Regions from separate parts of the Pseudoalteromonas sp. SG45-5 genome, predicted to be linked through region 2. Evidence: predicted binding sites of a transcription regulator. Region 2 holds the regulator's gene; the other holds the start of a gene.
The links. The regulator FliA, encoded in region 2, starts transcription of late flagellar genes. The targets are predictions, from matches to a motif close to CTAAAGNTNNNNNNNNNNNNGCCGATA.
Positions count from the first base shown of each region.

Region 1: the regulator FliA is predicted to act here: its motif matches at 2,578-2,604, upstream of pomA (flagellar motor protein PomA).

Region 1 covers NZ_JACJEM010000048.1:5,658-10,097, reverse strand. Annotated here, with positions in the region: gene dxs (1-deoxy-D-xylulose-5-phosphate synthase) at 1-1,110, opposite strand, end outside; gene ispA ((2E,6E)-farnesyl diphosphate synthase) at 1,222-2,109, opposite strand; gene H5119_RS15085 (exodeoxyribonuclease VII small subunit) at 2,112-2,354, opposite strand; gene pomA (flagellar motor protein PomA) at 2,665-3,432, shown strand; gene H5119_RS15075 (flagellar motor protein MotB) at 3,435-4,355, shown strand.
Region 2 covers NZ_JACJEM010000003.1:59,706-64,145, reverse strand. Annotated here, with positions in the region: gene flhF (flagellar biosynthesis protein FlhF) at 1-975, shown strand, start outside; gene H5119_RS01375 (MinD/ParA family protein) at 968-1,828, shown strand; gene H5119_RS01370 (RNA polymerase sigma factor FliA) at 1,855-2,565, shown strand; gene cheY (chemotaxis response regulator CheY) at 2,606-2,989, shown strand; gene H5119_RS01360 (protein phosphatase CheZ) at 3,006-3,773, shown strand; gene H5119_RS01355 (chemotaxis protein CheA) at 3,789-4,440, shown strand, end outside.

The DNA of each region.
Region 1 (4,440 bases), on a different contig from region 2:
CTCTGCAATAGCGACGTCAAAGTATTGTCCTGGGAACTCTTTAGAAAAACGCACCATACCTGAACCTTCGCGCATAGCGGGTGTGATCGCCATTAATTTATCGTCTTGCTGGGCCATATCGCATAGCCAGTCGCCAAATACTTTTGAAAAAGTAGCTGCGCTGGGCTTTGATTTAGGAAGGCTTGATGTCATTGGGTCAAACTTTGGTACGCCATGATAGCCAATAGGATCCGCTTCAGCTGGCTTATAACCTTTACCTTTTTGCGTTTTTATATGTAATAACTGCGGGCCTTTTAAGTTACGCATATTACGCAGCGTATCAACCAACATATTTACATCATGTCCATCAATTGGGCCAATGTAATTTAGACCTAATTCTTCAAAAAAAGTACCCGGGATCATCATACCTTTAATATGCTCTTCCATTTTACTGGCAAGTTGCTTAACCGGAGGTACACCAGAGAGTAACTTTTTACTACCTTCGCGAATGTTAGTATAAAAGCTACCTGATAAAATACGTGCAAAATGATTGGTTAACGCGCCTACATTTTCAGATATCGACATTTCGTTATCGTTCAAAATGATCAGCATGTCTGATTTAACATCGCCAAGGTGATTCATTGCTTCAAAGGCCATACCAGCAGTAATTGCGCCATCACCAATAATGGCAACTGTTTTTCGCCCTTTACCTTCTTTTTGTGCGGCAATCGACATACCTAAAGCGGCAGAGATAGACGTACTTGAATGCCCTACACTAAACGTATCGTATTTGCTTTCATCACGAAATGGAAAAGGGTGTAGGCCGTCTTTTTGACGAATCGTATGCATTAAATCACGTCGACCGGTAAGTATTTTATGCGGATAAGCTTGGTGACCCACATCCCACACTAAACGATCTTCAGGTGTGTTATAAACATAATGCAGTGCAACAGTTAGCTCCACAGTACCTAAACCAGATGCTAAATGACCGCTACTTTGCGATACTGAGTTGAGTAAATAGTCGCGCAACTCATTGCTAAACTCTGGGAGTTTATCTTGCGCTAAATCGCGCAACTGGGTCGGCTCGTCAACCAAATTAAGTAATGGATACTTGCTGCTATCACGTGTCATGGTTTTATTTATATCCTTCGCTAACATTAATTAATACAAAATAAGATGTAGAATTAACTAATGTTTAGTAATAATGTGTCTGTACTCAGTGCAATACTTTTAAGCGGTGTCTTAATGATCACGCTCAATAAGGTAATTTGCCAGTGACGCCAGAAGTGTTGTGTCAGCATCTATATTTGCTAACGCCTCGTGGGCTTGTTGTATTAAATTCTGCGCTTTCTCTTTAGCGCCTAGCATACCTAATAAAGCAGGGTATGTCGCTTTATTGGCCGCAATATCTGACCCTTGTGGCTTACCTAAAATAAGCGTATCACCCTCAACATCTAAAATATCGTCTTGTACTTGGAAGGCCAGCCCTATCGCATAACCAAAAGTAGATAAGCTTTCTAAAGTGTGTTTATCTGCTTTTTCACTGCACAATGCACCTAACATAATAGCGCAGTTAATCAGCGCACCCGTTTTTAGTTTATGGATCCGCTCCAGCTCTTGTGCAGTAATGACTTTGTCAGTCGCGGCAATGTCTAAACCTTGCCCGCCAACCATGCCTTTAAGGCCTGATGCATGTGCTAATTGTGCGATCATTTTTACTTGTGTTTGTGCTGAGCATTTGAATTGATGATTTGCAATTAACTCAAAAGCGATAGTTTGTAGAGCATCACCAGCTAAAATAGCATGGGCTTCACCAAACTCTATGTGACAAGTTGGGCGGCCACGGCGTAAGTCATCATCGTCCATCGCCGGTAAGTCATCATGCACTAACGAATAGCTATGAATGCATTCAATAGCTGCTGAAAGTACATTCAGATCGTGTTTATTTGCGCCAAACATCTCGCCCGTTGCATAAACTAAAAATGGGCGTAATCTTTTACCGCCATTAAATAACCCGTATTGTGTGGCATTTTTTACCGTTTCGTCTGTATCTAACGACTGTTTGAAATACGCTTTCAAGGTAGCTATTACATCTATTTGCGCACGTTCAATCTGTTCTTTAATACTCACAGTTATTCCGTATCGTTATCAAAGTTAGTAAGTACTGATTTTTCGCCATTGCCCATTAAAATTGATACTTTTTGCTCTGCTTGTTGTAATTTACCAGATGAAGCATTGGCTAAAGCAATTCCGCGTTCAAATTGTTTTAATGATTGCTCAAGCGATAAATCACCTTGTTCCATATCACTAACAATTGTCGATAATTCTTCTAGTGCTTGTTCGAAACTTAAGTTTTCAGGTTTTTTAGTCGCCATCTTATTTCAGCTTACGTGGTAAATTTAGGAGCCAATTTTAGGGGGAATGCTAAACTAGGTCAAAGGATGATACGTTTTTTTCGTCTATTAATATCAAATGCTATTCTTGTATGCATTAATAAGGGCTTAATCACGGTCAATTCTTTTAATAAAAGTAATTATTAATGCAGCTTGAATATAAATTACACTAATAAGACTTTTTTATCTTTATTTAGATAAACCGCTTAAGCAATTCAATATGTTGCCGATAAGCAGTTAATGATAAAAAGTTTATAATAAGGCCTTAGTGCATGAAACCTTTGGAGGAAATGTGGATTTAGCAACCATTATAGGGATCCTTGGCGCAATTGGCTTGATTGTCATGTCCATGTTTATGAGCAGTAGTGGCGAAATGGCCATGTTTTACAACACTCCTTCAGTGGTGATTGTATTTGGCGGTTCTATATTTATTGTTTTATCTAATTACACCATGGGGCAGTTTTTTGGCATTGGTAAAGTGGCCGCTAAAGCCTTTATGTTTAAAATTGAATCGCCAGAGGAGTTGATAGACAAAGCCGTTGAACTTGCTGATTCAGCTCGAAAGGGTGGCTTTTTAGCCCTCGAAGAGGCTGAAATACCGAACCAGTTTATGCGTAAAGGTGTTGATATGTTAGTTGATGGTCATGATGCTGACGTTGTTAGAGCGACTTTACAAAAAGACATAACTTTAACGTCAACCCGTCATGAAATGGGAGCCGGTTTATTTAAAGCCATGGCTGATATTGCACCAGCAATGGGAATGATCGGTACGCTCATTGGCTTAGTTGCTATGTTATCTAACATGGACGACCCAAAATCAATCGGTCCTTCGATGGCTGTTGCTTTGTTAACAACTTTATACGGCGCTTTTTTAGCAAATGTAGTGGCGATCCCTATCCAAGTTAAATTGGAGCTGCGTAAAGACGAAGAAGCAATGAACCAACGTTTGATTTTAGACGCTGTATTAGGTATTCAAGATGGTCAAAACCCAAAAGTAATTGAAGGCATTTTGAAAAACTACTTAGCTGAATCAAAACGTAAAGTTGATACCGAGGAGTAAACATGTCTGAGCAAGAGTGTAAATGTCCTCCCCCAGGGCTTCCAGCTTGGATGGGAACCTTTGCAGATTTAATGTCTTTATTGATGTGCTTTTTTGTACTCTTGCTTGCATTTTCTGAAATGGATGTACTTAAATTTAAACAAATAGCCGGTTCAATGAAGTTTGCATTTGGTGTACAAAATAAAATAGAAGTAAAAGATATTCCCAAAGGTACTTCTGTTATTGCAATGGAGTTTACGCCAGGAAAACCAGAGCCCACACCAATCGAGACTATTCAGCAACAAACAGTAGAAATGACTCAACAAATGCTTGAATTTCAGGCCGGTGATGAAAGCTCTGCAGGTGGTAGGCAAGAACAACGAGGTGATAAACGGGGTGGGGAATCTCGTAGTACCTCTCAAGAACAATCTTCTGATCAAGCAATCTCTGCTGCAGATCAAGAACAAACAAATGAACTTGTTAAAAAGATTGCTCAGCAATTAGAAAGGCAGATTATTGATGGTGCAATAGAGCTTGAGTCTTTAGGCCAGCAAATAATTATTCGCATCAGAGAAAATGGGTCTTTTCCTTCAGGTAGTGCTTTTTTGCAGCCTAAATTTAAACCCATTATTCAAGATATTGGCATATTGTTAAAAGATGTGCCTGGTGAGATAACAGTATCTGGTCATACTGATGATTTTCAGGTTTCGAATGAGCTGTACATAAACAACTGGGATCTTTCTTCTAAGCGAGCTGTTGCTGTAGCAAGCGAGTTACAAAAAGTATCTGGTTTTGATAAAACGCGGATGATGGTGGTTGGGCGAGCTGAAACAAGACCATTGGTGCCCAATGATACAGATGAAGATCGTCGTCGTAACAGGCGTGTAGAGATTTCTATTTTACAAGGTAAAGCAAAAGAGTCTGCACCTATTGATGTAAGATAACTTTACTTGGCAAATACGTTTATTTATCATAAAGTAAGCTTTCAATAACAAATGTAACGGAGTCAGCCATGAAGAATATCGATAA
Region 2 (4,440 bases):
AGCCCGATAGCACCTCGTCAGCAAGCTAAAAATAATGAAAGCTTAGAGATGACATCTATGCGTGAAGAAATGAATGCAATTCGTCAGCTATTAGAGCACCAAGTCTCAGGTTTAATGCAACAAGATATGGCGCGACGTGATCCAACGCGTGCATGCATGATTGATCGTTTAATTGGCATGGGAATAGGCAAAGATGTTGCTGAGCAAATGGCGTGTTTTGTACCTGATGATGTTTCTCGCCAGCAAGGTTGGAAAGCTTTATTAGCGATGGTTGAAGATCAAATGCAAACCACGAACAACGAAATACTGCGTCAAGGTGGAGTTTACGCATTAGTCGGCCCAACGGGAGTGGGTAAAACAACAACTGTCGCAAAACTTGCTGCACTTGGTGCGCAAAAGTATGGCGCTGATAAAGTTGCGTTAATCACTACGGACACCTACAGAATTGGTGCATACGAGCAACTAGCAACATATGGCCGAATTATAGGGTGTAGCGTAAAGCAAGTTAAAGATGCTAATGAATTGGCTGAAGTTTTATATCATTTACGAAATAAACGTCTAGTATTAATTGACACCGCAGGAATGAGCCAGCGTGATTTGCGTTTAACCGAGCAATTAAATACGTTAATGCGTAATCAACGTGTCGATATTCGTAATTATTTAGTATTAAGTGCCACAGCACAAATTAATGTATTACAAGAAACGGTAAGACATTTCAAAAAAGTACAGTTAAGTGGTTGTATTTTTACTAAATTAGATGAATCGTTAAGTTTAGGTGAGATTATTAGTATTGCGATTCAAAATCGTCTTCCAATAGGTTATCTTACTAATGGTCAGCGAGTACCAGAGGACATTCGCGTTGCGAATTCAGAAAAACTAGTAAAAAAAGCTGAGCAATTATATTTAAAAAGAATAAAATCACAACATTCACGACATCAATCAGTGGCGTCGAACACAGTAGGGATGTATGATTAACACAGTATTAGATCAAGCAAGCGGCCTGCGAAAAATGAGTCAAAACAATAATAACGGCGTAAAAGTTATCGCTGTGACCGGTGGTAAAGGTGGAGTAGGTAAAACAAATGTTTCACTAAATACTGCAATTGCATTAGGTCAACAAGGTAAGCGAGTTTTAGTTCTTGATGCCGACTTAGGTTTAGCAAATTGTGATGTGATGCTTGGGCTTCGTGTTGAGCGCAATTTATCGCATGTATTATCTGGTGAATGCGAACTGGATGAGATTTTAGTTGAAGGTCCTGCTGGGATTAAAATTGTCCCTGCAACGTCGGGTTCGCAAAACATGGTTGAATTATCACCTTCTGAACACGCGGGTCTTATTCGTGCCTTTAGCGAATTAAATACCGAATTTGATATATTGATAGTAGACACCGCCGCCGGCATTTCCGATATGGTGCTGAGCTTTTCTCGTGCAGCACAAGATGTAATGGTCGTCGTGTGTGACGAACCAACATCAATAACAGATGCGTATGCACTTATTAAAGTATTAAGCCGTGAGCACGGTGTGTATAAATTTAAAATTGTTGCAAATATGGTTCGCAGCCTTCGCGAAGGCCAAGAATTGTTTGCAAAGTTATCTAAAGTAACAGATCGTTTCCTAGATATTTCTATGGAGCTAGCTGCAACGATACCTTACGATGAAAATATGCGTAAAGCGACACGTCGGCAGAAAGTTATTGTGGAGTTGTTTCCAAGCTCTCCAGCTTCAGTGGCTTTTCGAGCTCTGGCAACAAAAGCGGTCAAATGGCCAATACCGAATCAACCGTCAGGGCATTTAGAGTTTTTCATTGAGAAGCTGGTTAACGGCTAATTATGACAACATTGGTAAATAGAGCTATGGGATATCAATCAACACAAAATTTAAATGTGATTGTTGAGAAACATGCGTCACTGGTTAAAAAAGTGGCATGTCACTTAATTGCTCGTCTACCTCCAAGTGTACAACTCGATGATTTAATTCAATCGGGTATGATAGGACTGATTGAAGCGTCAAAAAACTTTGATGCAACTAAAGGCGCAAGCTTTGAAACGTTTGCAGGTATTCGCATCCGTGGCGCTATGCTAGATGAAATGCGCCGTGGTGACTGGGCTCCGCGTTCTGTGCATCGCAAAAGTCGTCTTGTTGCTGAAACGATAAACGAATTAGAAAAAAACTTAAATCGTGAACCTACAGATATAGAAGTTGCTGAAAAACTTGATATTTCGTTAAATGAGTACCATCATATTTTAAACGATGTAAATGCAAGTAAAGTGTTGGGTATAGAAGACCTTGGAATTGATGAAGATGTCATAACTCCAGCGGGTCAAGATTTAACACTAGACAAACCTTTTAATAATGTTAAAAATGAACGATTTAATGAGTCTTTATTAAGTGCAATAAAATCATTACCAGAGCGAGATGCTATGGTGTTATCTTTGTACTATAACGATGAAATGAATTTAAAAGAGATTGGGCATATACTCGATGTTAGTGAGTCGCGTGTGAGTCAGATACATGGTCAGGCGATGATTAAGCTAAAAGCAAAAATCAATGACTGGATAAACTAGTAGTAAGTAAATAAAGGTTAAGACCTCACTGGAGGATGTTTTGGATAAAAACATGAAAATTCTTGTTGTTGACGATTTTTCAACAATGAGACGTATTATTAAGAATTTATTGCGTGATTTAGGCTTTACGAATGTTCAAGAAGCAGATGATGGTTCGACTGCTTTACCAATGCTACAAAATCAGTCTTTTGATTTTGTCGTGACGGATTGGAACATGCCAGGTATGCAGGGTATTGACCTTTTAAGGGCAATTAGGGCGGATGACAAGTTAAAACATCTCCCTGTTTTAATGGTAACGGCTGAAGCTAAAAAAGAACAGATAATAGCTGCTGCTCAAGCTGGTGTTAATGGCTATATTGTAAAACCATTTACAGCTGGCACATTGAAGACCAAATTAGAAAAAGTGTTTGAACGCTTAGGTTAATTATAGGGAGAGGCTTATGTCAGCACCTGCTGCGCCTCGAATAACTTTAGAACAAGCGCGTCAACTCGTTGTTTTTTTAGAAAACGACGAGCAAGATAAAGCTGATCAATTAATTTTAGATACAGCGTCTAAAGAGCAGTCAGAGATATTTGCTGAAGTTGGCAAGTTAACGCGTCAGTTACATGAAGCTCTAAAAGGCTTTGAACTAGATTCGCGTTTAACAAACTTAACAAACGATGCAATTCCTGATGCTAAAAAACGACTTAGTTATGTCATGGAGTTGACAGAGAATGCTGCAAATAAAACCATGGATGCGGTTGAGGCAAGTCTCCCTATAACTCAGGAGTTAGCGGGTGAGATAGCAGCCATTAAACCGACATGGGATCGGTTAATGAGTCGGGATATAGAGCTTGGTGAGTTTAAAACTCTGTGCCACAGCATAGATAAGTTTATGAGTAACTCACACAATAAAACAGATGAATTACAAAATTTAATGACAAATGTTTTAATGGCGCAAGATTATCAAGATTTGACTGGTCAAGTTATTCGTCGAGTAATTGAGCTTGTAAGAGAAGTAGAAGAAAGCTTACTTCATCTACTCACTGCGTTTTCTGCGCAGGATGTGGGTACAGTTAATATAGTAGAACAACAAAAAACAGAAGAACCGATTGCCGTACAAACATTAGCAGGTCCCGAGGGCCCTATTATTGATAAAGAATCGCGTAATGATGTTGTGTCTGATCAAGATGAAGTCGATGATCTTTTATCAAGTTTGGGCTTCTAAGAGGAGAGTAACTGCATGTTTGAAGTCGATGAAGATATTTTACAAGACTTTCTTGTAGAAGCAGGAGAAATTCTTGAACTTCTATCCGAACAGTTAGTTGAACTGGAAAATAATCCAGAAGATACCGAACTATTAAATGCTATATTTCGAGGCTTTCATACAGTAAAAGGCGGTGCCGGATTTTTAGCTATGACAGAGCTTGTTGATGCTTGTCATGGTGCAGAAAATGTATTTGATTTGCTCAGACAGGGCGTTCGAACTGTAAACTCTGAATTAATGGATGTTATCTTACAAGCATTAGACACCATTAATGAAATGTTTGCGACAATTCAAAACCGTGATAAGCCTGAGCCTGCAGATCCTCAATTACTTGAAGTCCTACATAAATTAGGGTTACCTCCAACGGAAGATGAGTTATCTGGAGCTTCTTCTGAAATTACAGCAGGCGAACCTGAACAGGCTGATGTCGTTGCCACAGAAAACGGTGACAATAACACTATCAGCTCACAAAGCCCTGACGACGACCCATTTGCATTCGATGAATTATTTAGTAGTTCGGCTTCGCCAGCTGCTGAGTCACAAATTGATGAAATTACAGAAGATGAATTCGAAAACTTACTTGATGAACTGCATGGTAATAACCAAAGCTCTGAGACTAAGAAACCTG